4 regions of the Cupriavidus sp. BIC8F genome follow, and region 1 is predicted to be linked to each of the others. Evidence: predicted binding sites of a transcription regulator. Region 1 holds the regulator's gene; each other region holds the start of a gene.
The links. Region 1 encodes sigma-54, which starts transcription at its own class of promoters, with help from an activator protein. Its sites were predicted from a motif close to TGGCANGNAANCTGCTTT; they were not measured.
Positions count from the first base shown of each region.

Region 2: a site for sigma-54 is predicted at 2,758-2,775, ahead of RS901_RS20795 (ATP-NAD kinase family protein). Genes of this name have one in related genera too.
Region 3: a site for sigma-54 is predicted at 1,826-1,843, ahead of prpB (methylisocitrate lyase). Genes of this name have one in related genera too.
Region 4: a site for sigma-54 is predicted at 3,317-3,334, ahead of RS901_RS28450 (ammonium transporter). Genes of this name have one in related genera too.

Region 1 is NZ_CP136094.1:1,746,844-1,751,777, forward strand. Features, by position in the region: gene hprK (HPr(Ser) kinase/phosphatase) at 1-102, opposite strand, end outside; gene ptsN (PTS IIA-like nitrogen regulatory protein PtsN) at 183-638, opposite strand; gene hpf (ribosome hibernation-promoting factor, HPF/YfiA family) at 1,094-1,444, opposite strand; gene RS901_RS08235 (RNA polymerase factor sigma-54) at 1,493-2,974, opposite strand; gene lptB (LPS export ABC transporter ATP-binding protein) at 3,110-3,910, opposite strand; gene lptA (lipopolysaccharide transport periplasmic protein LptA) at 3,968-4,618, opposite strand; gene lptC (LPS export ABC transporter periplasmic protein LptC) at 4,719-4,934, opposite strand, start outside.
Region 2 is NZ_CP136095.1:124,710-129,643, forward strand. Features, by position in the region: gene RS901_RS20785 (alpha-ketoacid dehydrogenase subunit beta) at 1-532, opposite strand, end outside; gene RS901_RS20790 (thiamine pyrophosphate-dependent dehydrogenase E1 component subunit alpha) at 569-1,570, opposite strand; gene RS901_RS20795 (ATP-NAD kinase family protein) at 1,642-2,721, opposite strand; gene RS901_RS20800 (sigma-54-dependent Fis family transcriptional regulator) at 2,957-4,934, opposite strand, start outside.
Region 3 is NZ_CP136094.1:3,419,944-3,424,877, forward strand. Features, by position in the region: gene prpR (propionate catabolism operon regulatory protein PrpR) at 1-1,687, opposite strand, end outside; gene prpB (methylisocitrate lyase) at 1,969-2,877, shown strand; gene prpC (bifunctional 2-methylcitrate synthase/citrate synthase) at 2,965-4,122, shown strand; gene acnD (Fe/S-dependent 2-methylisocitrate dehydratase AcnD) at 4,245-4,934, shown strand, end outside.
Region 4 is NZ_CP136095.1:1,827,559-1,832,492, reverse strand. Features, by position in the region: gene RS901_RS28460 (Bcr/CflA family multidrug efflux MFS transporter) at 1-995, shown strand, start outside; gene RS901_RS28455 (mechanosensitive ion channel family protein) at 1,015-1,869, opposite strand; gene RS901_RS28450 (ammonium transporter) at 2,083-3,285, opposite strand; gene RS901_RS28445 (HU family DNA-binding protein) at 3,793-4,074, shown strand; gene RS901_RS28440 (acyl-CoA thioesterase) at 4,286-4,771, shown strand; gene RS901_RS28435 (CreA family protein) at 4,786-4,934, shown strand, end outside.

The DNA of each region.
Region 1 (4,934 bases):
GAAGGCGCGGTCCGCGCCTTCCAGGCCGGCCACCCACGAGAGTTTGATGTCGGCTGCGTTGTCGTCGAAGATGGACTGGGAAGTGACGCCGGTGAGTTCCATGCGGTATGACTGGTGGGGCGGTTTGCGAAGCGCCTGGCGCCTGCCCGGTCTGGTGCCGGCCCGCTTGGGGGATCAGGGGATCAGGGATGCCATGCAATCAGCAGCTGATGGACGGCATCGGGCGTGGGCAGCGTGGCCAGTCCTTCGCGCATGTCGCGGTCGGAAAGCAGTTGCGCGATTTCTGACAGGATTTCCAGGTGCTGCTGCGTAGCCTGTTCGGGCACCAGCAGGAAGATCAGCAGCGATACCGGCTTGCCATCCGGCGATTCGAACGGAATCGGCTCGGCCAGGCGCATGAAGGCGGCCAGCGGCTGCTTCAGGCCTTTGATGCGGCCGTGCGGGATCGCTACGCCGGCGCCCAGGCCGGTGGATCCCAGCGACTCGCGCGCGAACAGGTTGTCCGTCACGATGGCGCGCGCCACACCATGGTTGTTCTCGAAGAGGAGCCCGGCCTGCTCGAACACACGCTTCTTGCTGGTGACGCTGACGTCGAGGGTGATGTTGCCGGGTGGCAGCAATTTGGCCAAACGATTCATGGGCGATGCGCAGGATTTCAGTTAGCGGGCAGATCGTTCCGCCGGGCAGTGGGCTGGCTCCGGGCTGCCGTTGGCCTGGCCGGAGGCGTCCGGCCCATTATAGAGCAGCGACTACCCCCGTATTGTGCAGCGCAGCGGGGCAAGCCGGTGCAGAACGATACATGGTGATGCAATCATGCCTCCGGGCCGGGAGCCGGCGCACCGATGCGGGGCGCGGCCTGGATTCCCTCTCTTTGTATGGCGCAGCATACACCTTGGCGCAGCGCTTGCGAACACTCTTGCCCATTCGGGTGAAAAGCGTTGGCTCCGGCGCCACAGCCGGGCCGCACCGCCAGTGCTGGCGCGGCATCCCGGCGCCAGCCCGGAACGCAAGGGCGCAAAAAAGCCGCGCTTCGTTGCGCGGCTTGCCTGTTCAATCCTGATTCAGCAGCCCGCTGCGGGGCTGCCGGGCACGGTCATTGCTGCATTTGCGCTGCGGCCATCTGGTACTTGACCGCTTCGCGGTCGTGGCCTTGCACGCGATCCTTGTAGCGGATCACCTGACGGTCCAGCTTGTCGACGAGTGCGTCGATCGCTGCATATAGGTCTTCGTGATGCGCCTCGACAAAGATGTCCTTGCCCTTGAGATGTAGATTGATTTCCGCGTACTGACGCCGGTCCTTTTCCTTGTGGTTGTCGACAGAGAGCAGCACGCTAACGCCAATGACCTGATCGAAATGCCTGACGATTCGCTCCAGCTTCGTTTCCACGTACTCACGCAGAGGGGGCGTGATGTCCAGGTGGTGTCCACTGATCTTGAAGTTCATAGCGCTTCTCCTTCTGAAAGAGCCTCACCAGGCAGGCGGTGGGCTCGGCTACAAAGACTTGCGGAGATTGACTGCGGGGATCTTCAGGGCTTCGCGATACTTGGCAACAGTGCGGCGCGCAACAACAAAGCCTTGCTCACCCAGCAGTTCGGCAATGCGACTGTCGGAAAGGGGATTCCTCGGGTCTTCGGCTCCTATCAGTTGCTTGATCAAGGCGCGGATGGCCGTTGATGAAGCCGCGCCACCGGTTTCGGTGGACACGTGGCTGCCGAAGAAGTACTTCAGTTCGAAAGTACCCATCGGCGTTGCCATGTATTTATTGGTCGTCACCCGGGAGATGGTTGACTCGTGTAAACCCAGTGTATCGGCAATCTCCCGCAAAACCAAGGGGCGCATGGCGATTTCGCCGTGACTGAAAAAGTTCTTTTGACGCTCGACAATGGCCTGCGAGACACGCAGGATTGTGTCGAACCTTTGCTGGATGTTCTTGATCAGCCAGCGCGCCTCCTGCAGCTTCTGCTGCAGCCCGGCCGTGCCGGACTCACCCTTCGCGCCACGCAGGATTTGCGCATACATATCGTTGATGCGCAGCCTCGGCATCACATCCGGATTGAGCTGCGCGATCCAGCCGCCGCCGCTCTTGCGCACGAACACGTCCGGCACCACAAAGTCGGCCTCCGGGCGGCTGTACGCATGGCCGGGGTAGGGCGCCAGCGAGCGGATCAGTTCGTGAGCGGACTTCAGTGCCCCTTCATCGACCTGCAGCGCCTTCTTCAGCCGTGTGTAGTCGCGTACTGCGAGCAACTCCAGGTGGTTGGTGACGATGTCCAGCGCCAATTCGCGCTGCGGGTGCGTCAGGCGCCGCAACTGCAGGGCCAGGCACTCGGCGGCGTTGCGCGCACCCACGCCGGGCGGGTCGAAGCTCTGCAGCAGCGTGAGGATGGCGTGGACTTCGTCGATCTCGAATTCGAGTTCTTCCGGCAACTCCGTGCAGATCTCCTCAAGCGACGCGCTCAGGTAGCCATCGTCGTCGAGCGATTCGATCAGGAAGATGGCCAGGCCCTTGTCGCGCGCCGAGATCTTCAGCGGCGTGAGCTGCTCCATCAGGTACTCGCGCAGCGTGGGCTCGGCTTCGCGCAGCTGCATCGGCGTTTTTTCGTCCTCGTCGCCCTGGGGGCGGCGGGCAAAGTCGTCCAGGCTCCAGTCGCCGCTGCCATAGTCGTCGCCGTTGCCGCTGTCGCCATAGCTGTCGTCGTCACCCGCGCCGTCGGCGCGGGCCTCGCCATTGCCCTGGGGCTCTGCCGGGGCGGGCGCCGGTGCGCTCTGCAGGTTGACCGAGCCGTCCGCCGCCACGCGCAGCGGGCTTTCGATCCAGTCGTTCTCGCGCTCGAGCAGCGGGTTTTCCGTCAGCGCCTGTTCGACCTCTTGCTGCAGTTCCAGCGTGGAGAGCTGCAGCAGCCGGATCGACTGCTGCAGTTGCGGGGTCAGGGCCAGATGCTGGGAAAGACGGAGCTGTAGCGACGGTTTCATGCGACCTATTCTATGCGCATCTTTCCGTTGTTGGAACGGAAATTGCTATCGCTTTTGCGGTCCGATCGCCGCTGGCTGTGGGAGGGCCCACGCGCGCCCGCGAAGAGGCCTGCCGCTCGCGGGCAGGCCGCTAAATCACATGCGGAAGTTCTCGCCCAGGTAGACGCGCCGCACTGCGTCATTGGCGATGATTTCCTCGGGCTGGCCCGCGGCCAGCACCGTGCCTTCGCTGATGATGTAGGCATGGTCGCAGATGCCGAGCGTCTCGCGCACGTTGTGGTCGGTGATCAGCACGCCGATATTGCGTGCCTTGAGGAAGCTGACGATGCGCTGGATCTCGCCCACGGCGATCGGGTCCACACCGGCGAAGGGTTCGTCCAGCAGGATGAAGCGCGGCGACGACGCCAGCGCGCGCGCGATTTCCACGCGGCGGCGCTCGCCGCCCGACAGCGACAGCGCCGGGTTGTTGCGCAGGTGCGCGATCTGCAGGTCGTCGAGCAGCGAATCCAAACGGCGCTCGATCTCGGCCTTGGGCAGCGGCTTGCCGTTGTTCACCTGAAGCTCCAGCACCGCGCGGATGTTCTCTTCGACGTTGAGCTTGCGGAACACCGAGGCTTCCTGCGGCAGGTACGACAGCCCCATGCGCGCGCGCTCGTGGATCGGCAGGCCGCTGATGTGGTCGCCGTCGAGCACGATATCGCCTTCGTCCAGCGCCACCAGGCCCACGATCATGTAGAAGGACGTGGTCTTGCCCGCGCCGTTGGGCCCGAGCAGGCCGACCACCTCGCCGCTCTTCACGTCGAGCGAGACGTCCTTGACCACCGTGCGCGAGCCATAGCGCTTCTTCAGGTGGCGCACGACCAGCGTGCTGCCCCCGGGAAGGATGGAGGAGGCTTCGACGGAAGGCTTGTCGGCGATGGTTGCGGTATCGGTCATTGGCACAGTCTGGCGTTCAGGCGTCTCTGGCGCGGGCAGGCAAGCCGGCGCCAGGCGTCAGGGTTTGTTGGCAGGCGCAGGCGCCGGCTTCAGGTCCAGCGGCGAGCCGCCGTTGCCCGTGGCACCGGCCTTCTGGTCCTGGCGCGGCGACAGCACCGCGCGCACGCGGCCGGACGAATTGGCGGCCGCGGCGTCGCCACTGCCGCCGCCGGCGGCCGTGTAGAACTCCTTGCGGCTGTCGTAGGTCAGCACCGCGCCGCGGATTTCGTCGACCTGCTTGGCGCCCTGCAGGCGCGCCATGCGGGCATTGCCGATCAGCTTGGAGTACTCCTGCTTGCCGTCGTACTCGATGCGGTCGCCCCAGCCGTCGATGTATTCGTCGACGCCTTCACGCTTCTGCCGGATGTAGGCCTGCTTGCCCGGCTTGGCGGTGGCCACCGCGAACTGGTAGCCCTCGGGGTCGGTGCGCAGTTCGGCGGCGTCGGACTTCAGGATCATGGTGCCCTTGGTCAGCACCACGTTGCCGGTCAGCGTATAGATCTGCTTGACGTCGTCGTAGCTGGCGTTGTCCGCCTCCAGCACCATCGGCTTGTCGCGGTCCGCGCGCTCGGCCAGGGCGGGCTGGGCCAGCAGGCCGATGGCCATGGCCAGGGCGAGCAGGGCCGGGGCGGTGCGTCGACGGGACGATGTCGTCAGGGAAGCAGTCATGTTGGCAGGGGTTGCTTGAGGGCGTCTGGGTACGTTGGTGCGGGTTGGTGCGGACCGGCTGCGCATGCCGGCACTGCGTGCGCGGCCCCCGGGCCGGGGCTCAGGACCCCGGCGCGCGGCCCGGGGTCGGCCCGGTGATGATGGTGCCGCGTACATTGCCGAGCAATTGTACTTCGCGCGTGACGTTGTTGAAGATCAGGCCGTTGGCGGTCATCACCGACGGGCCGCGCGTCAGCTTGACCGGCTTGTCGGTCTTGACGATGTCGTCATTGACCCGCAGCTGGAAATAACTGGATGCGGCGGTCAGCTGCGGGTC
Region 2 (4,934 bases), on a different contig from region 1:
CCGGGTCGTTGTCGCGGATCGCCTGGATCAGCAGGCCCTTGGTGTCGTACGGCGTGGACGGGCACACCACCTTCAGGCCGGGGATATGCGTGAACAGCGGCGTCAGCATCTGGCTGTGCTGCGCGGCCGCGCGAAAGCCCGCGCCGACCATCGCGCGGATCACCACCGGGGTCTCGGCCTTGCCGCCGAACATGTAGCGGAACTTGGCCGCCTGGTTGAAGATCTGGTCGAAGCAAACGCCCATGAAGTCGATAAACATCAGCTCGGCGATCGGGCGCATGCCGCAGGCCGCGGCGCCGATGGCGGCACCCACGTAGGCGGATTCAGACAGCGGCGTGTCCAGCAGCCGGTCGCCGTGCTTGGCGTACAGGCCCTTGGTCACGCCCAGCACGCCGCCCCAGGCGTCCTTCTCGCCGTCCGCGCCGGCGCCGCCGACAATGTCTTCGCCCAGCATGATGACGCTGGGGTCGCGGGTCATTTCCTGGTCGATCGCCTCGTTGATCGCCAGCTTGATGCTCAGTTTGCGAGCCATGGTTTGTCTCCTGATATTGGGTTAGCGCGTGGCGGATCAGTAGCTGACGTAGACGTCGGTGAGCAGGTCTTCGGGCCCCGGCTGCGGTGCGGCCTTGGCCTCCTGCACGGCATGCTCGATCAGCGCGGCGACCTCGCGGTCGATCGCGTCGAGTTCTTCGCGCGCGACCACGCCGGCCTGGGTCACGGCGCGGCCAAACAGTTTCAGGCAATCCTTGTTGGCGCGGATGTCGTCGAGTTCGCCGGCGGCGCGGTAGGTTTGCGCATCGCCCTCGAAGTGGCCGTAGAAGCGGACCATCTTGCATTCGAGCAGCGACGGCCCCCCGCCTTCGCGCGCGCGCCGGATCACTTCGCCGGCCGCTTCATGGACGGCGAAGAAGTCAGTGCCATCCACCGTCACGCCCGGGATGCCGAAGCCGGCGGCGCGGTCCACGTAGCTGTCCACCGCGGTGCCGTAATCGCGCGAGGTCGATTCGGCATAGCCGTTGTTCTCTATCACGAAGATCACCGGCAGGTTCCAGACCGCGGCCAGGTTCAGGCTTTCCAGGAAGGTGCCCTGGTTGGAGGCGCCGTCGCCGCAGAAGGTGATGCCGACCTCGCCCTTGCCGCGGAACTTGGCGGCCAGCGCGGCGCCGCAGATCAGCGGCGCGCCCGCGCCCAGGATGCCGTTGGCGCCCATCATGCCTTTGGACAGGTCGGCGATATGCATCGAGCCGCCCTTGCCATTGCACGAGCCGCCCTTCTTGCCGTAGATCTCCTTCATCATCGCCACCGGATCGACGCCCTTGGCAATGCAGTGGCCGTGGCCGCGGTGCGTGCTGGCGATGCGGTCGCCATCGTTCAGGTGGTGCAGGATGCCGACGCCCGCGGCTTCCTCGCCCGCGTACAGGTGGACGAAGCCCGGGATGTCGCCGCGCCCGAAGTCCACGTGCAGGCGTTCTTCGAAATCGCGGATGGTGCGCATCTTCCGGTACACCGTCAGCAACGTCTCCTTGTCGAGCGGCAGCGCGGCGGAATCTTGAGAAGCTCTGGCTGTCATGTCTGTCTCCTTCGTTTTCAGGTGTTGCACTTCAAGAAAGGGGAAAAGCGGGCGGACGCGGTGCCCGCGTGTCATCCCACCGCGGCGTGCTGCGGCAGGCGGCGCATCAGGTGGTGGCGCGCGGCATGGCGCATGCAGGCCGCGACGTCGATGCTGCGAAAGGCGTGGTCATGCAGGGTGACGGTGACTTCGTCGTCCGGGCCGAAGGCCAGTTCGCGCTCGCCGTCCAGCGCGACAATGCCGCTGCGCTGGCGCACGCGATGGGGCCGGCCGTGTTCGAGCCGCTGCCAGCCGGCCACCGGCACGGTGCACATCAGGCCGGGTGCGATCGGCGCGCACAGGTCGAATTCGCCTTCGCCAGGGGCGGCCAGCTCGATCGCGAGGCCGCCCTCCTCGCGCCGGCCCACCGGCTCCAGCAGCCCGGCGATGGATGACAGGCCGATGGCCTCGGGGTCGGCAAAGGACACGTAGACGGCGGCAAGCGTGTCGGTCTTCCACAAGGCACGCGCGCCGATGAAGTGCTCGTGCGAGATCACCGCATCCACCAGCGCAATATCGCGGCGAAAGCCGCCGTTGCCGTCGCGGATGACAATGTCGAGCCGCTTGTTCGACGCCAGCGCCTGCGCAGGGGGAATGCGGCCCGTGGCATAAAGGCCGGTGGCCAGCCCGATGATGGTGGGCTCGCGCATTTCGGGGTAGGCATTGTTGGTGCCGGTTGACAGGCCCGCGATCGGCACCGCGCCGCACTCGCGCACCACCGCGCGGTGGGTGCCGTCGCCGCCCAGCACGATGATCGCGGCCACGCCCGCATCGGCCATGCAGCGCGCGGCGCGCAGGGTGTCGTCGACGCGCGCTGTGACCGGCATGTCAAGGTAGTCGACCGCGGGCAGGCCCGAGTCCGGCCCCTGCCGGCGTGCCAGGTGCCGCGCCAGCATGACGCGCAGGCCTTCGCGGTCGGGCATCATCAGCACGCGCTCCACGCCGCAGGACGCCAGCGCGGCCAGCAGGCGCAGCACGATATTGACGCGGTCGGCCAGCTGCAGGCTGTTGGCGTTGGCGATCACACGACGGATGTCGCGCGCGGAAATCGGGTTGGCGATGATGCCGACCACTGGCGCGATCTGCGCGCTGGCGCCTGCTGCGTGCCCCATTGCCTGTCTCCTGTTGTCGTTGTCTTGCCAGGCGTATTTGCAATGGCCGTGCCAGTGCGCGCAGGCAGTGAAAACCGGGGAAACAGGGGTATCAGCGGGGTTGGATCCGAGGGATTACCCCGAGGCGGCAGGGCAAAAACGACGCTGCGCTGTGACAGGTGTCACAGCGCAGGTGTACAGGGGATGGGCAACCGTATCGCAGGGATGGCGCGCGTGCGCCGTGCTGCCTGCCGGCTTATGCGTCGGTGGGCTCTGGGCCGCCGTCACGCCGGTTGGGCGACTGGATGCCGTAGCGCTCCATGCGCCGGTACAGCGTCATGCGGCTGACGCCGATCTGCCGCGCGACCGCGCTCAGATTCCAGCCGGACGCGCGCAGGTATTGCATCAGCAGCATGCCTTCCGGCGGCAACTGGTGCGGATCAAACGGCGCCGCAGCGGGTGACTGGGCGGGCCCTAGCTGCGGCAGGGCGGCGGACGGAGCGGGTCCCGCCAGGCTGTCAGGCAGGTCCGGCACATCGATATAGCCGTCGGCGCAGACCGCGCGCGCGTACTCCAGCACGTTGCGCAGTTCGCGCAGGTTGCCGGGCCAGCGGTGGCGGTGCAGCCGCTCGCGTGCCGCGGGCGACAGCGTGATCTCGCCGCCTTCTGCGCCCCCTTCCTGCAGCAGCTTGCGGACCAGCCAGTCCAGGTCGGTGCGCGCACGCAGCGGCGGCAGCGTAAAGCGCGCGCCGTTGAGGCGGTAGTACAGGTCCTCGCGGAAGCGCCCGTCGGCCACCAGTTGCTCCAGGCTGTGGTGCGTGGCGGAGATGACCCGCAACCGCACCGGCACCGGCCGCGCGGCGCCGACAGGCAGCACTTCGCCCTCGGCCAGCACGCGCAGCAGCCGCGACTGCAGTTCGCGCGGCATGTCGCCGATCTCGTCCAGGAACAGCGTGCCGCCGTCGGCTTCCTGGATCAGGCCGCGCTTGCCGCGCGGGCCTGCGCCGGAGAAGCTGTTGGGCAGGTGGCCGAACAACTCGCTTTCAATCAGTGTTTCAGGGATCGCCGCGCAGTTCACCGCTACGAACGGCCCGCCGCGGCGCGCGCTGGCAAGATGCAGCGCCTTGGCCAGGAACTCCTTGCCGCTGCCGGTCTCGCCGTGGATCAGCAGGTTGATGGGCGAATCGACCAGGCGCGCCGCGCGCTGCAACTGCTGCTGCAGCGCGGCATCGCCGCCGGTCAGCGCCGCCAGGGCAGGCGGCATCGTCACCTGCGTTTCGGCGGGCGGCGCCTGCCAGCGCAGCGCGGGCGGCAGTACGCTCAGGTACAGCAGGCCGCCGCTGCGGGTCAGCGCCACCAGGCGCTGCTCGCTCGGGCGCGAATAGACATAGTGGCCCAGGTCTTCCAGGCGCGCGTCGAACAGCGTCTCGAACCGCTGGCCCAGCACGGTGGCGCCCGGTGCGCCACCCAGCTCGCCCTCCAGCATCAGCCTTGCGCGGTGGTTGTGGCCGACGATGCGGCCGGCCTCGTCCAGCGCCAGCAGGTATTCCGGATTGACGTCGACGAACTCCGGCGCCACGTTCAGCTTCAGGATCCAGTCGCGGCGGTGCGCACGCAGGAAGTTGGCGTTCTCGATATGCGCGGCGTAGATGCGCACCATCTGCAGCGCCAGCCCCTGGCTGTCCTTGGCCTGCGGCGAGGTCAGCGCGGAGATGTCGAGGATGGCGTGCAGGTTGCCGTGCGTGTCGAACAGCGGCGCGGCGGTGCAGGTCAGCGGGATATGGGTGGCGTCGAAATGATCGGCCTGGTGCACCGTCAGCGCCTGGCCGGTGGCCAGAGCGGTGCCGACCGCGCAGGTGCCGGCGCCGCTCTCGCTCCACTCGGCGCCCAGGTACAGGCCCGCGTGGCGCAGCGCGGCATCGCTGCGGGCCTCGCCGATATAGTCGACGGTCACGCCCTGCGCATCGGTCAGCAGCACCACATAGCCCAGGCCCGCCACCTGCCCATACAGGCTCTGCAGGCCGTGGCGCGCGATGCGCGCGAAGTCGTCGATGCGTTCCTGGTGTTCGCGCAGGCGCGGCTGCGGCAGGATGCGCGCCTCCTGCATGCGCGACGGATCCAGGCCGTACTGGTGCACGCAGCGGCGCCATGAGTTCTGGATGATGGCGTCGTGCGCGATCCGGTCCGCAAGCACGGCCGGCGGGGCAAGGTATGTGGTGGCCTGGACCACCGTC
Region 3 (4,934 bases), 1.7 Mb from region 1:
CCAGCACGGCGATCCGTTCGGTCACGTTTTCCAGCTCGCGGATATTGCCCGGCCAGCGGTAGCGCGCCAGCCGCGCGCGGGCCGCGGCGGGCAGGCGCTGCGGCCGGTCCATGCCCAGGCGCTCCTGGGCGCGCCGGTACAGCAGTTCGGCCAGTTCCTGCAGGTCTTCGGAGCGGTCGCGCAGCGGCGGCATCTCGATGCGCAGGATATTGAGGCGGTAGTACAGGTCCTGCCGGAATGAGCCATCGCGCACCATCGCGGCCAGGTCGCGGTGGGTGGCGCCGATCACGCGCACGTTGACCGGCACGGCGTCGAGCCCGCCGATCGGCAACACCTGCTTTTCCTGCAGCACGCGCAGCAGGCGCGTCTGCAGCGCGGACGGCATGTCGCCCACCTCGTCGAGGAACAGCGTGCCATTGTGGGCCGACTCGAACAGGCCGGCCTTGCCGCCGCGGCGCGCGCCGGTGAAGGCGCCCTCTTCATAGCCGAACAGCTCGCTCTCCAGCAGTGCCTCGGGGAAGGCCGCGCAATTGACCGCCACGAACGGGAAGGCGCGGCGCGGGCTGGCGTCGTGCATGCCCTGCGCCAGCACCTCCTTGCCGGTGCCGCTCTCGCCGCCGATCAGCACGGTGGAATCGACCGCCGCGTAGCGCCGCGCCAGCTCGCGCAGCTCGGTCATGGCCGCGGAGGTGCCGGCCAGGTCGTCCAGGCTGTAACGCACCCCGGCCGGCCGCGTGCGGGCGCGCGAGCGCAGGTTGCGGTCCACGCGCTGGATCGCGCTGGCGTCCTGGATGGTCAGCACGGCGCCGGTGGTGCCGGCCTCGCCGATGATGGGGATGCGGTTGACCACCACCATCTTGTCGCCGAGCTTGTGGATCGCTTCCAGTTCCTTGTCGCCGCTCTGCATCACGCCTTCGAGCGCCAGGTTTGGCGCCAGCGTCTGCAGCTTGCGCCCGACCGCGGCGGCGACGGAAGTGCCGAGAAAACGCTCCATCGCCGGGTTGAACGACTGGATGCGCCCTTCGGCATCCACCGCCGCCACGCCCTCGTTCAGGTGCGCCAGGATGGTGTTGACGTAGTCGCGCCGGGTGGCCTCGATGCGGCGCAGGCGGGCGGCCTCGATTGCGTCTTCCAGCGCCATGCGCACCGAGTTGCCGGAGTACAGGAACACGCCGGTCAGGCCATAGCGGTCGGCCAGGTCGGTCACCAGGCCGGGGCCGACCACGACCTGGATGCCCTCCTGCTTGAGCGCCTTTACGCGCGCGACGGCGTCGTCCTCGGTCAGGTAGGTATAGGCCGGGACCGACAGCGAGAACGCGCGCACGAATTCGTCCACCTCGGCATACGTCGACGCGTGCGTGACCAGCGCCACCCGCGGCGAAATGCGCCGCGCGGTGGCCAGTGCGCTCATCACGTCAAAACCCGTGACCTTGACCAGCACCACCGGCACATCCACGTGCTGGCGCAGGTAGGCGCCGTTGGAGCCGCCCGCCACCACCACGTCGAGCCGGCCCTCGCGCGCCTCGCGCGCCACGGCGCTGGCGGCGGCCTCGAAACCCTTGCCGACGATGCGGAATTCGGCCCGGTCGGCGTATGCCGGAATCAGGTCGGCGAAGGCGCGTGCCAGGCGGCTGATGCCGATGGCCCAGATGCGCGGACGGGCTTGCGTGGAAACGGGAGGAGCCATGGTGCAATGCGGAAAGAATGCGTGGTGAAACCCGGGACGAACAGGCGTACAGTGCTGGCACATTGTCCGCCACGCAGCCACGGATTTCAACTTTGAATTCCAAACTTGTTATTTTGAAATTCAATTGTGCTGAAAAGATGACATGAAATCGGCTGCGAGGCCAGCCGCCCTACCCGCCAGCCCAGCGCTGACAAGGGCTGGCCGATTTTCCGTGGGCTCGCCCAAGGGCTTGGCACACCCCTTGCAGTATTAGGCCCGTCCTGTTCACCAACGCATACGCCATGACCTACTCCGCTTCCGACCTCGCGCGCTCCGCTGGCGCCCGCTTCCGCCAGGCGCTTGCCGACGAGCATCCGCTGCAGGTAGTCGGCACCATCAATGCCAACCATGCCCTGCTGGCCAAGCGCGCCGGCTACCGGGCCATCTACCTGTCGGGCGGCGGCGTTGCGGCCGGCTCGCTGGGCCTGCCGGACCTGGGCATCTCGAACCTGGACGACGTGCTGACCGATATCCGCCGCATCACCGACGTGTGCGACACGCCGCTGCTGGTGGACGTCGACACCGGCTTCGGCGCCTCGGCCTTCAACGTGGCCCGTACCACCAAGTCGCTGATCAAGTTCGGCGCGGCGGCGATGCACATCGAAGACCAGGTCGGCGCCAAGCGCTGCGGCCACCGCCCCAACAAGGAAATCGTCACGCAGGGTGAAATGGTCGACCGCATCAGGGCCGCCGTCGACGCCCGCACCGACGAGAACTTCGTCATCATGGCCCGCACCGACGCGCTCGCCGTCGAAGGCCTGGACAAGGCCATCGAGCGCGCCGTCGCGTGCGTGGAAGCCGGCGCCGACGCCATCTTCCCGGAAGCCATGACCGACCTGGCCATGTACCGCAAGTTTGTCGATGCGGTGAAGGTGCCGGTGCTGGCCAATATCACCGAATTCGGCGCCACGCCGCTGTTCACCACCGAGGAACTCGGCGGCGCCGGCGTGTCGATGGTGCTGTACCCGCTGTCGGCCTTCCGCGCCATGAACAAGGCGGCGGAGAACGTCTACGCGGCCATCCGCCGCGACGGCACGCAGAAGAACGTGGTCGATACCATGCAGACCCGCGCCGAGCTCTACGAGAGCATCGGCTACCATGACTTCGAGCAGAAGCTGGACGCGCTCTTTGCACAAGGCAAGGGCAAGTAAGCAAGACTCACGCGCGGCCGGGCTTTGTCCCGGCCGCTTGCACGACAACAGACAGGCAATACCAGGCATCACACAAAGGAGACCCAGATGTCCGAAGCGCAACCGCTCGTCACTCCCAAGCCCAAGAAATCCGTCGCCCTGTCGGGCGTGACCGCCGGCAATACCGCGCTGTGCACCGTCGGCCGCACCGGCAACGACCTGCACTACCGCGGCTACGACATCCTCGACATCGCCGAGACCTGCGAGTTCGAGGAAATCGCCCACCTGCTGGTGCACGGCAAGCTGCCGACCAAATCCGAACTGGCCGCCTACAAGGCCAAGCTCAAGAGCCTGCGCGGCCTGCCCGCCAATGTGAAGGCCGCGCTCGAATGGGTGCCCGCCAGCGCCCACCCGATGGACGTGATGCGCACCGGCGTGTCGGTGCTGGGCACCGTGCTGCCGGAGAAGGAAGACCACAACACCCCGGGCGCGCGCGACATTGCCGACCGCCTGATGGCCAGCCTCGGCTCGATGCTGCTGTACTGGTATCACTACAGCCACAACGGCAAGCGCATCGAAGTCGAAACCGACGATGACTCCATCGGCGGCCACTTCCTGCACCTGCTGCACGGCGAGAAGCCGTCGGCGCTGTGGGAGCGCGCCATGAACACCTCACTCAACCTGTACGCCGAGCACGAGTTCAACGCCTCGACCTTCACCGCGCGCGTGATCGCCGGCACGGGCTCGGACATGTATTCGTCAATCAGCGGCGCGATCGGCGCGCTGCGCGGCCCCAAGCACGGCGGCGCCAATGAAGTCGCGTTCGAGATCCAGAAACGCTACGACAACCCGGACGAGGCCCAGGCCGACATCACCCGTCGCGTCGAGAACAAGGAAGTCGTGATCGGCTTCGGCCACCCGGTGTACACCACCGGCGACCCGCGCAACCAGGTGATCAAGGAAGTGGCGAAGAAGCTGTCGAAGGACGCCGGCTCGATGAAGATGTTCGACATCGCCGAGCGCCTGGAAACCGTGATGTGGGACATCAAGAAGATGTTCCCGAACCTGGACTGGTTCAGCGCGGTGAGCTACCACATGATGGGCGTGCCGACGGCGATGTTCACGCCGCTGTTCGTGATCGCGCGCACGTCCGGCTGGGCCGCGCACATTATCGAGCAACGCATCGACAACAAGATCATCCGCCCGAGCGCCAACTACACCGGCCCGGAGAACCTGAAGTTCGTGCCGATCAAGGATCGCAAGTAAGACCGGCTGCCGGTTTGCTCCGCGTCGGGTTGCATTGATCCGGGCCTGCGGGCAAGGGGGTAGTTGGTCGCTGACATGGGACCACTACCCCTTTTTCATACCTATATTGATTTCCCTACACCATGAATTCTGCAAACCGCAAACCGCTACCGGGCACCAAGCTGGATTACTTTGACGCGCGCGCCGCGGTCGAGGCAATCCAGCCGGGTGCCTACGACAAGCTGCCGTACACGTCGCGCGTGCTGGCAGAAAACCTGGTGCGCCGCTGCGATCCCGCCACGCTGACGGATTCACTGAAGCAGCTGATCGGGCGCAAGCGCGACCTCGATTTCCCGTGGTTCCCGGCGCGCGTGGTGTGCCATGACATCCTGGGCCAGACCGCGCTGGTGGACCTGGCCGGCCTGCGCGACGCCATCGCCGACCAGGGCGGCGACCCCGCCAAGGTCAATCCGGTGGTGCCGGTGCAGCTGATCGTCGACCACTCGCTGGCGGTGGAGTGCGGCGGCTTCGATCCCGATGCCTTCGCCAAGAACCGCGCCATCGAAGACCGGCGCAATGAAGACCGTTTCCATTTCATCGACTGGACCAAGCAGGCGTTCAAGAACGTCGACGTGATCCCGCCGGGCAACGGCATCATGCACCAGATCAACCTGGAGAAGATGTCGCCGGTGATCCACGCTGATAGCGGCGTGGCCTACCCCGATACCTGCGTCGGCACCGACAGCCATACCCCGCACGTGGACGCGCTGGGCGTGATCGCCATCGGCGTGGGCGGCCTGGAAGCCGAGAACGTGATGCTCGGCCGCGCCTCG
Region 4 (4,934 bases), on a different contig from region 1:
GGCCGTTCAGCGACCGCTTCGGGCGCAAGCCGCCGCTCTATGTCGGCCTGTGCCTCTACGTGGCCGCCGCGGTGGGCTGCGCGCTGGCACGCAGCGTGGAGTCGCTGATGCTGTGGCGCTTCCTGCAGGCCCTGGGCGGCTGCGCGGGCATGGTGATGGCACGCGCGGTGATCCGCGACCGGCTTGAGGCGCATGAGTCGGCGCGCGCCTTTTCGTCGCTGATGCTGGTGATGGGGGTTGCGCCGATCCTGGCGCCGATCGTCGGTGGCGCCATTCTCTCGGTATCGGGCTGGCGCGCGATCTTCTGGGTGCTGGCGGCGGCAGGGATGCTGATCCTGCTGCTGGTCCACCTGCGCATGGAAGAATCACTGGACCGGCGCCATGCGGCGCCGCTGCGGCTCGGCACCGTGGCGAAAAGCTATGCCGAGCTGCTGCGGGATCGCGAATTCCTCGGCTACTCGCTGTCTGCCGGTTTCGGCTCGGCAGGCATGTTCGCGTATATCTCCGGCTCGCCGTTCGTGCTGATCGAGCTGCACGGCATCGCGCCGTCGCACTACGGTTTTGTGTTCGGCGCCAATGCGCTGGGCCTGATCACGATGTCGCAGCTCAACGCCAGGCTGGTGCGCGGCCGCTCGCTCGATCAGGTGCTCGGGGGCGCGCTGCTGGCGGCCTTTGCGGCGGGCCTGGCGCTGGCTGTTGCCGCGCTTGCAGGCGCGGCAGTGCTGCCGGTGCTGCTGGCGGGCTTCTTCGTCTTTATCGGCGCGCTTGGCTGCGTATCGCCGAATGCGTCGGCACTGTCGCTCGCCCATCAGGGCCATCGCGCCGGCACGGCCTCGGCGCTGATGGGCACGCTGCAGTTTTCACTCGGGACGCTGGGCGGCGCGGCCGTCAGCCTGTGGCGCGACGGCACCGCGCTGCCGCTGGGCGTGGTGATGGCGGCCTGCGGCGCGGGCGCGGTGCTGATGCGCTACTACGGGCGCTCAGGTCCCCGCTGACACCGGCTGCGAGCCGTCGTCAGGCGGCCTGTTGCGCGGCGGCCTGCTGGGCGGCAGCCTGTTGCACCACCACCATCTGCGCCGGCATCGGTGCGGCATAGCCGGCCTGGCCGAAGCTCTCGCGGATGATGCGGTTGGTATCGAAATAGACTTGCCAGTAGTGGTCGTTGTGGCAGTGCGGACGCACCGCCAGCACCGGGCCGACCAGCGTGAACTCCAGGATCTCGACATCGACCGGGGGCTCGGCCAGCACGTTGGGGATCTCCGCGATGCGGGTCTTCAGCAGCGTTGCCGCATGGGCGGTGTCGGTGCTGCCGGCAAGCTGCGCTTTCAGTTCCACGCGCCGGTACGGGTTGGCCGTGAAGTTCTGGATGGTATCGCTGAAGATCTTGTTGTTGCCGACCACGGTCTGCACATTGTCCGGTGTGTCGAGCGAGGTTGCGAACAGGCCGATCTCGCGCACCGTGCCGGTCACGCCGCCGATCGTCACGAAGTCTCCCACCTTGAACGGACGCAGCACCACCAGGAACGCGCCGGCAGCGAAGTTCGCCATCAACCCCGACCAGGCCATGCCGATGGCCACGCCAGCGGCGGCGATCAGTGCGGCAAAGGTCGTGGTCTGGATGCCGAAGTAGCCGAGGATGCCGATCACCAGCACCACGTTCAGCGTCACGGTGACGATCGAGCCGACATAGCGCAGCAGCGTGGGATCGACCTTCTGCTTGCCGAGCGCGTTCTGCACCATGCGCACGACAAAGTGGATCAGCCAGCGGCCGATGACCCAGAAGGCAAGGGCCGCCAGGATCTTGACCCCGAATTCCGTCGCGTAGGTGACAACCAGGGCCTTGAGGTTATCGAAGGTAGTGGCATCCATCGGCGTAGTCCTTTCATGTTGGTGTCCGGCCGGCCGCCGGCACAACATCTCCCGATTCAGCCGGCAGCTGCGTGCTAGCCCTGCGCGCTGTTGCGGCGCAATACATGGGCACGGCAATTATTGAGACGCCGTACCGGAAGTGCAAGCAAATTATTGTTAAGACAAGCTGCTTGGCGCAGCTTGTCTATTTAGATCAGGACGGCCCGAACGCCATTACCAGTTGGTTTCCCGTTCCGGCGTTGCCGAAATCCGGTGCAAGGTCAGGTCCGCTCCGTTGAATTCGCCTTCGGCATCCAGCCGGATGCCCACCAGTTTCTTCAGCGCGCCATATACCAGGGTGCCGCCGGCCAGCGCCACCACGATGCCAAGCACGGTGCCGATTGCCTGCGCGCCCAGCGACACGCCGCCCAGCCCGCCCAGCGCCCTGGCCCCGAAGATGCCCGCGGCAATGCCACCCCAGGCGCCACACAGCCCGTGCAGCGGCCACACGCCGAGCACGTCATCGATATGCCATTTGTTCTGCGCCAGCGTGAACATATAGACAAAGAGCGCGCCGGCCACCGCGCCGGTGATCAGCGCGCCGAGCGGGTGCATCAGGTCCGAGCCCGCGCACACCGCCACCAGCCCGGCCAGCGGCCCGTTGTAGGCAAAGCCCGGGTCGTTGCGTCCGGCGGCCCAGGCCGCCAGCGTGCCGCCGGCCATTGCCATCAGCGAGTTGATCGCCACCAGGCCGCTGACCTTGTCGACCGTCTGCGCGCTCATGACGTTGAAGCCGAACCAGCCTACCGCCAGCACCCAGGCGCCCAGCGCCAGGAACGGGATGTTTGAGGGCGGATGGGCGCTGATGCGACCGTCCTTCTGGTAGCGCCCGCGCCGCGCGCCCAGCAGCAGCACCGCGGGCAGCGCGATCCAGCCGCCCAGCGCATGCACCACCACCGAGCCGGCAAAGTCATGGAACGGTGCGCCGGCCACGCGCGTGATCCAGTCCTGCACGCCAAAGCGCTGGTTCCAGGCGATGCCTTCGAAGAACGGATAGACAATACCCACCAGCACGAAGGTGGCGACCAGCTGCGGATTGAAGCGTGAACGCTCGGCAATACCGCCCGAGATAATCGCCGGAATAGCCGCAGCAAATGTCGCCAGGAAAAAGAACTTGACTAGTTCGTAACCGTTTTTCTGCGCCAGCGTTTCGGCCCCGGACATGAATTGCACGCCGTAGGCAATGGTGTAGCCGATAAAGAAATAGGCGATCGTCGATACCGCAAAATCCACCAGGATCTTTACCAGTGCGTTGACCTGGTTCTTCTTGCGCACCGTGCCCAGTTCCAGGAAGGCAAAGCCGGCGTGCATGGCCAGCACCATGATGGCGCCTAGCAAGATAAACAGGGCGTCGGTGCCGGTCTTCCAGTTGTCCATTGTGACCTCATGCTCAAAATGGGAGCGTGGGTACGCAAAAAGCATTCCAGCAATGGCCGCATCCTGGTGCCACTTGCACCTTGCCGGGTAAAACCGCACCGGAATGCCGCGTGCAGGCAGGGGCGACGCTGTTGGTATCGTTGCCATGGGCATCGCCGTGGTGGTGCGGATGCGCCGAAATGGCGCGCGGCGGCGGCACATGCTGAACCGTTATGGTGCGTCGCCCCATTTAGGGGAATTTGTCCTATGCTGCTGGTTCGCCCCAGCTGCGGGCCGGCCCGGCGTTGCCGCTCGGCAGGACAGCCTGGAAAAGCCGGCTTCTGGCAAGCGGGAAAAGCGAGGTAAATTGCCCGCTAACCGGCCTCAATCAAGGATTTGCGGTTTTTTTGTCGCATTGGTGCCACTGGGGATTGCTCTACGCGCAACGGGCAGATTAGACTGCGCCGATCGATGGCTTTGCCGCGAGGCACGCACATCGGTGACGACGACCAACAAGGGAAATCAGCCATGAATAAAGGTGAACTGGTATCGGCCATCGCCGCGGAAGCAGAACTGAGCAATGCCGCCGCCGAGCGTGCGCTCAACGCAGCGCTGGACAGTATCAAGAAGGCAGTGGCAAAGGGCGATTCGGTGACGCTGGTGGGCTTTGGCAGCTTCAGCGCCGGCAAACGCGCCGCCCGCACCGGCCGCAATCCGCGCACCGGTGAAACCATCAAGATCCCGGCCGCCAAGACGGTCAAGTTCTCTGCCGGGCAGGGTTTCAAGGACGCGGTGAACAAGAAGAAGTAAGCAGTTTGCGTCCACAGCGTGAAAAGCGGCCTTGCAGGCCGCTTTTTTGTTGCCCGGCACGGCCACGCCTGCCGGCACCGGGCTGCCGCCGGTAACGGCGGGCACGATCCGGGTTAAACTGCCGGCGCCAGCGTTCCGGCAATTGCATTCAGGCAATGCCGCCGTCGCAGGTTCGCCCCCGAAATCCCGCCCCGCAATCCGTACCCGCACCATGAACGACCAGTCCCACCAGCTTTCCATGACCGTGCTGATGACGCCGGACATGGCCAACTTTTCCGGCAACGTCCACGGCGGCACCATCCTCAAGTACCTGGACATGGTTGCCTATGCCTGCGCCAGCCGCTACGCCGGCCGCTACGTGGTGACGCTGTCGGTCGACCAGGTGGTGTTCCGCCAGCCGATCCACGTGGGCGAGCTGGTGACCTTCCTGGCCTCGGTGAACTTCACCGGCCGCAGCTCGATGGAAATCGGCATCAAGGTGGTGACCGAGAACATCCGCAGCAAGCTGGTGCGCCATACCAACAGCTGCTACTTCACCATGGTGGCCGTGGACGACAACGGCACGCCGGCCGAGGTGCCGCCGCTGGAGCCGCGCGACGAGGTGGAGCGCCAGCGCTTTGCCGCCGCCCAGCAGCGCCGCGCGCTGCGCCAGGAAATGGAAAAGCGCCACGACGACATCAAGTCGTCGGTGACCTGAATACCGACCCCGCCATGAAGCGCACCTGCAATCGCATCCGCACGGTCCTGGCCGTCGCCTGTCTGGCGGCTGCCTCGGGCGCCCACGCCGAGGAGATCGGCAGCGTCAGCACCAATTTCCGCATGACCGGTTCCGACAAGGTCGTGATCGAAGCTTATGACGA